DNA from 2 places in the Nocardiopsis sp. LDBS0036 genome. Region 1 is predicted to be linked to the other one. Evidence: predicted binding sites of a transcription regulator. Region 1 holds the regulator's gene; the other holds the start of a gene.
The links. The regulator LexA, encoded in region 1, represses DNA repair genes until DNA is damaged. The targets are predictions, from matches to a motif close to TCGAACANNTGTTCGA.

Region 1 (3,401 bases):
GGCCGCGGCCGCGGATCTCCTCCTCGACCTGCTGGCCGAGCTTGGCCAGGGCGTCCTCGGAGACGGGGCGGCCCTGGCAGGCCCGGCGCACCCCGGCGATGATCTTGGTCCTGCTGAAGGGCTCGGTGACCCCCGAGCGCTTGGCCACCATCAGCAGGACGGTCTCCTGGGTGGTGAACCTGCGCTCGCAGACGGGGCAGGACCGGCGGCGTCGGATGGCCGCGCCGTCGTCGGTGGACCTGCTGTCGATCACCCGGGTGTCCGGATGGCGGCAGAACGGACAGTGCACCCTGGTTCACCTGCTTCTCTCACCGAACGACAACGCCTAGGTACCACTAAACCACAACTTCTGGGCAATCGCCCCTGTCGCCACACCAGATGTTGTGGTCGAACCTAGACTTCTTCCTGACCCGCCGCAACCCCGGCACGGGCGTGTCACGGACACGACCGAACGGCCGCGCGGCATCGCGGTCCGCGGCGGCGGGACGGGGCGGGGAGGTCGGCGCGGGCGGATCGCTGCGGGGGCGGCCCGGCACCGCGCTCAAGGATAGCGTCGCCGCCCGGAGCCCCCGCGCCCCGGCGGCGGGCGTCGGAATCCCGGCGTCGCGGGGATTTCGGTCGAGCCTTCGCCCCGGGATAAGACCCCCGTGCCTGGCCGGAACCGCTGCCACGGACACGCGTTCGCGCATTCCGGGGACAACAGCGCGTGAACGCGTGTACACACGTAAGTGCAGGCCGGAAATTGTCCGCGAATACGCGCGACGGCAATTGTCCCCAGCCTCGAACGCTTGTTTGATATCACCGTGTGCAACGACTAAAGTTGACCTTGATTTCACACCGGTTTCGCCATCACGTGGACCCCCAGGTCGGCACGGTCGCGGACCGGGGGTGGCCAGTCACACAAGCAGGCCCTGACCGAACCGAATGCCGAGGAGGCCCGGCCGTGCCGGAGGAGAATCCCGGAACCGCAGACACCGCCACCGTTCTCGCACCAGCGGAGAACACGGGCGGGTCCACGCCCGAAGCCCCCAAACTCACCGCGCGCCAGCAGAGCGTGCTGAACTGCATCCAGCGCTATGTCCGGGAGCGGGGTTTCCCCCCGTCGATAAGGGAAATCGGGGAAGCGGTCGGCCTGTCGAGCCCGTCCAGCGTGGCGCACCAGCTCAAGGTCCTCCAGCGCAAGGGTTACCTGCACCGGGACCAGAACCGGCCGCGCGCGGTGGAGCTGCGCACGCCCGGGCGCGCCTCGGGGCGGACCCTGGTGCCCGAGGACATCGACCTCTCGCGCGCCGCCGCCGTGCCGCTGGTCGGCCGGATCGCCGCCGGTGGTCCGATCCTGGCCGAGGAGTCGGTGGAGGACGTGCTCGCCCTGCCGCGTCAGCTGGTGGGTGAGGGGCGCCTGTTCATGCTCACCGTGGTCGGCGACTCGATGACCGACGCCGCCATCACCGACGGCGACATGGTGGTGGTGCGCCAGCAGCAGGACGCCAACAACGGCGACATCGTGGCGGCGCTGCTCGACGAGGAGGCGACCGTCAAGGTACTGCGCCGCGAGGAGGGCGGCCACGTGTGGCTGATGCCGCGCAACGAGGCCTACGAGCCGATCAACGGCGACGACGCCACCATCCTCGGCAAGGTGGTCGCGGTCATGCGCCGCGTCTGAGGTCCCCGCGTACCCGCGTCTCCGGTCCCTCTCCCCTCGGAGGGATCGGGGGCGCTTCCCCCTGTGGACGATGCGGGGCCGACGGACGCGGGCCGCTAGGCTGAGGAGGTGTTCACACGTGCCTCCTCCCCCGCCGCCCGCTGGCGCACCGCACTGCTCGGTGCGGCGAGCGCCGTCCTGTTGACCGCCTCCTGCGCCCCCGCCGACGACGGGGCCGCCGAGGCGCCGGGGGTCGGCGGCGTCGAGCGCGAGGTGGCCTTCGAGGGCGGCGGGCACGAGGTGTCCGGCACCTTCCGGATGCCCCAGGACGTCTCCGGTACCGTTCCGGGCGCGCTCATCATCTCCGGCAGCGGTCCCACCGACCGCGACGGCAACAGCTCCGTGCGCCCCGACGCCAACACCAACCAGAACCTGTCCCGGGTGCTCGCCGAGGTCGGGGTGGCCTCGCTGCGCTACGACAAGTACGGCAGCGGTGCGGACTTCGAGACGCCGGACCCCGGCGGCGAGGTCGCGCCGGTGGACCCGGTGATCTTCGACGAGCAGGTCGCGGCCGCCTACGAGGAGCTCGTCTCCCAGCCCGAGGTGGACCCCGAGCGGGTGGTCGTCGTCGGGCACAGCGAGGGCGCCCTGTACGCGCTGCGCGCCCACGATCTCATCGGCGCGGAGCACCCCTCCCCCGCGCTCGTGCTGGCCGCGCCTCCCGGTACGCGCTACCTCGACCTGATCGACCGCCAGCTCACCGAGCAGGCGCGTGCCGTCGAGGCCTCGGGTCAGGTGGAGGAGGGACAGGTGGTCCAGCTCCTCTCGGACTCCCGCGCCGGACGGGCCGCGATCAGGTCCGGGCGTGCGCTCAGCGGGGTGGAGATGCCCAGTGGGGGCCTGGGCGTCTACACCCCGGTCAACGAGGACTTCCTGGCCTACATGGACGCCTTCGACCCCGTCGACCTGGCGGAGGACCTGCCCGGGGGCACCCCGGTGCTGGTGCTGTGGGGGGAGCGGGACGCGCAGGTCTCCCGGCAGGACGTGGACCGGCTGATGACCGGTCTGGACGGCGCGCGACGGGTGGACGTCCCCGACACCGACCACATCTTCCGCCGCTACCGGGACGAGCCCGGGGCCACGGTCCTGGACGAACAGCGCCCCTTCGCCGAGGAGGTCGCGCCCGCGCTGGAGGAGTTCCTGGGCACGGCCTGGTAACCGCGCCGGAGCCTCACTCGGGGATGGAGTCCGGCAGCGCCTCGGTCACGGACAGCGCGAACTCCTCGGCGCCCGCGACCATGCGCTCCCGGTCGCCCGGGTTCTGCGCGTCGTAGCTGGCCGCCAGGCTGTAACAGGTCTCCAGGTACAGGTTGGACACCCGGGCGCCGACGCAGGCGACCGTGTACGGGTCCTCCTGGACCCAGGCGACCGCCTCCTCGCCGACGCCTTCCAATTCCTGCGCGTCGTACTGGGAGGTGGTGGTGCGCAGGTTGTCGGCGGCCGTCGTGACACCGCCCGGGTCGGGGGCGGCCACGGCCACCAGCGTCGCGGTGGCCGGAACCCGTTCGCCGGGGCCGCCGGGGGTCGCCCACCGGCACTGCCAGCCGGAGCCGAACGCCTCCTGCGGGCCGCCGACCGGTTCCTCGACCTCCAACCCGTGGTCGGGCACCAGTTCGTCCAGCGTCCCGGTCTCGGCGACGGAGCACTCGGGCGCCGCCCCGAAGTCGCTCGCCTCCGGGGTGTCGCGCGTCACCACGTA
Region 2 (3,401 bases), 2.9 Mb from region 1:
TCCACGGGGTCGCCCGCCAGGGCGACCTGGCGCTCGGCGTCCTCGAAGGCGGGGCCGGTGGCCGTCATCGGGCTCCTCTCGGGGGTCACTGCGTGCTCCGCAGCAGGGGAGGGTGCAGCAGGGCGGCGCCGCCCGCGCGGTAGAGCCGGGCACGCCGTCCGCCGCCCGCGCCGCCGCGCTCGGCGAGTTCCCCGGTGTCCTCCACGAACCCGGGGGCGGCGAGGATCTTGCGGTGGAAGTTGGCCGCGTGCAGGGACTGGCCCCACACGGCCTCGTACACCTCGCGCAGCGCCGTGATGGTGAAGGCGGGCGGCAGGAAGGCCGTGGCCAGCGGGGTGTACTCCAGCTTGGAGCGGGCGCGCTCGACGGCGTCGGCCAGGACGCGGCCGTGGTCGAAGGCCAGGTCGAGTCCGGCGCGGGCGCCGTCGCCGTGGCCGAGGTCGCGCCAGGGGATCCAGGCGGCCTCCTCGGTGTTCCGGCCGGTGTGCGGGTCGGGCAGGTCGGGGGCCAGCAGGACGTAGGCGACCGAGAAGACGCGCATGCGCGGATCCCGGTCCCGGGCGCCGTAGGTGCCCAGCTGCTCCAGGTGCAGCTCGGTGGGCAGCAGGGTCTTCTCCGAGAGCACGCGCAGGGCGGCGTCGGGCAGGTCGGGGTCGGCGGGGCCGTCCGGTCCGTCCTGGGCGCGGACGAACCCGCCCGGCAGCGCCCACCAGCCGCGCTGGGGGTGCGCGGCGCGCCGCGTCAGCAGCACGTGCGGCACGCCCGACCGGATGGTGAGGGCGACGACGTCGACGGTGACCGCGACCGGGGCGAACGCGTGCGGGTCGTAGTCGGCGAGGAACCGGCTCTCGCCCTCCTCGTCGCGCGGGTCGGCCACGTACGCCTCCAGTTGTTCTCACATCGAGTATTTCTCGAACTGAGAGCAACTTAGCACGCGTTCGGCGTCCCGTCCATCCCTTTTCTCCGAAAAGCGCGAAGGCGGCGCGCGGGCCCGGGTCGTGCGGCCGCGCCCGGTCGGGCGGCTACGCTCGCGACGGGGCGGTCCGCGGCCGCGGCGGGTTCCGGCCCGCCGGGCGCCCCCGGGGGCGGACACGCCCGGGCGGGCCGGAGGCGGACGTCGTCGCCCGCCGCTAGCATGTGGGCGAACGGACGTTCGAGAGGGCAGGGGTGAGGCGCGTGCGCGTGTTGGGGATCGACCCCGGGCTGACCCGGTGCGGTGTCGCCGCCGTCGAGGGCGCCATCGGCCGACCGCTCACCCTGCTCGGCGCCGACGCCGTGCGCACCAGCCCCGACACCGACCTGCCCCACCGGCTCGTGGGGATCGAGCGCGGCATCGAGGAGTGGCTGGACCGCTACCAGCCCGACGCCGTCGCCGTCGAGCGCGTCTTCGCCCAGCACAACCTCAGCACCGTCATGGGCACCGCCCAGGCCAGCGGCATCGCCCTGGTCTGCGCCGCCCGCCGCGGCCTGCCCGTGGCCATGCACACCCCCAGTGAGGCCAAGGCCGCCATCACCGGCAACGGCCGCGCCGACAAGGCGCAGGTCGGCACGATGGTGGCGCGTATCCTCGGACTCGACGGACCCCCCAAGCCCGCCGACGCGGCCGACGCCGTCGCCCTGGCCATCTGCCACATCTGGCGCGGCGGGGCCCAGGCCCGCGTCGCCCAGGCCCAGCAGGACTTCGCCCGCAAGGTGGAGCTGGCCCGCCGCACCCGCGGCCGCTAGCGCCCCGCCCCCAGGAAGGAGAGGGGCACCGTCCCCGGTGCCCACACCAGATGATCGCGTTCCTCACCGGCCGGGTGGCCGCACGCGGCGCGGGCACCGCCGTCATCGACGTCGGCGGGGTCGGCATGACCGTGCAGTGCACGCCCTCCGCGCTCTCGCGCCTGCACGTGGGCGAGACCGGGACCGTGGCCACCAGCCTCGTCGTGCGCGAGGAGTCCCTGACCCTGTTCGGGTTCGCCGACGACGACGAGAAGCACCTGTTCGAGCAGCTCCAGACCGCCTCCGGTGTCGGTCCCCGCCTGGCCCTGGCCATGCTCTCCGTCCACAGCCCCTCCAGCCTGCGCCACGCCGTGTCCACCGAGGACACCACCGCCCTCACCCGGGTGCCCGGCATCGGCAAGAAGGGCGCCCAGCGCATCGTCCTGGAACTGCGCGGCAAGCTCGACGCGCCCGTGCTCACCGACGGCACCCTGCCCGGGTCCGAGGCCGCCGGGACCGGCAGCGAGCCCAACGGCGCCTGGCGCGGACAGGTGGTCTCCGGCCTGGTCAACCTCGGCTGGTCGGCCAAGGACGCCGAGGCCGCCGCCTCCGCCGTGGCGGCCGAGGCCGAGCACACCGACGACGTCGCCGTCCTGCTGCGCAGCGCCCTGCGCAGGCTCAGCCGGGCCTAGGAAGGAGGAAACCCCGTGTACGACTTCCACGAGGAAGACCCCCGGGGCTCGGCCCCCGGCGGGCCCCCGCCCTACGAGCGCGACGCGGTCTCGCCCGACGCGGGCACGGACGAGCGCCAGATCGAGGGCGCCCTGCGCCCCCGCGCCCTGGACGAGTTCGTCGGCCAGGAACGCGTGCGCGAACAGCTCTCCCTGGTGCTGCACAGCGCCAAGCGGCGCAACCGGGCGCCCGACCACATCCTCATGTCCGGCGGCCCGGGCCTGGGCAAGACCACCCTGGCCATGATCATCGCCGCCGAGATGGGGGCCCCGCTGCGCATCACCTCGGGCCCGGCCATCGAGCGCTCCGGGGACCTGGCCGCGGTGCTCTCCACCCTCCAGGAGGGCGAGGTGCTCTTCCTGGACGAGATCCACCGCATGGCCCGCCCCGCCGAGGAGATGCTCTACGTCGCGATGGAGGACTTCCGGGTCGACGTCGTGGTCGGCAAGGGCCCCGGCGCCACCGCCATCCCGCTGGACATCGCGCCGTTCACCCTGGTCGGGGCCACCACCCGTGCGGGCATGCTGCCCGCGCCCCTGCGCGACCGCTTCGGATTCACCGCGCACATGGACTTCTACACCCCCCAGGAACTGGAGCTGATCCTCCAGCGCTCGGCGGGTCTGCTCGGCGCGCCCCTGGACGCGGACGCGGCCGTGGAGATCGCCGGGCGCTCGCGCGGCACCCCCCGGATCGCCAACCGGCTGCTGCGCCGGGTGCGCGACTACGCCGAGGTGCGCGGGGACGGGCGGCTGTCGCTGGACACCGCCCGCGCCGCCCTCGACCTCTACGAGGTGGACGAACTGGGCATGGACCGGCTGGACCGCGCCATCCTCGACGTGCTCATGAGGAGGTTCCGCGGCGGCCCGGTCGGCCTGTCCACGCTGGCGGTGTCGGTGGGGGAGGAGGCCGAGACGGTGGAGACCGTCGCCGAGCCCTTCCTGGTCCGCTCCGGCTTCCTGGCCCGC

Region 2: ruvC (crossover junction endodeoxyribonuclease RuvC) is a predicted target of LexA. The motif match lies at 1,142-1,157, and genes of this name have one in related genera.

What each region holds. Positions count from the first base shown of each region.
Region 1 covers NZ_CP141103.1:2,453,326-2,456,726, forward strand. The annotation lists gene nrdR (transcriptional regulator NrdR) at 1-289, opposite strand, end outside; gene lexA (transcriptional repressor LexA) at 944-1,663, shown strand; gene UIS43_RS10285 (S9 family peptidase) at 1,772-2,860, shown strand; gene UIS43_RS10290 (hypothetical protein) at 2,874-3,401, opposite strand, start outside.
Region 2 covers NZ_CP141103.1:6,103,014-6,106,414, forward strand. The annotation lists gene UIS43_RS25945 (hypothetical protein) at 1-68, opposite strand, end outside; gene UIS43_RS25950 (NUDIX domain-containing protein) at 86-877, opposite strand; gene ruvC (crossover junction endodeoxyribonuclease RuvC) at 1,177-1,725, shown strand; gene ruvA (Holliday junction branch migration protein RuvA) at 1,776-2,396, shown strand; gene ruvB (Holliday junction branch migration DNA helicase RuvB) at 2,412-3,401, shown strand, end outside.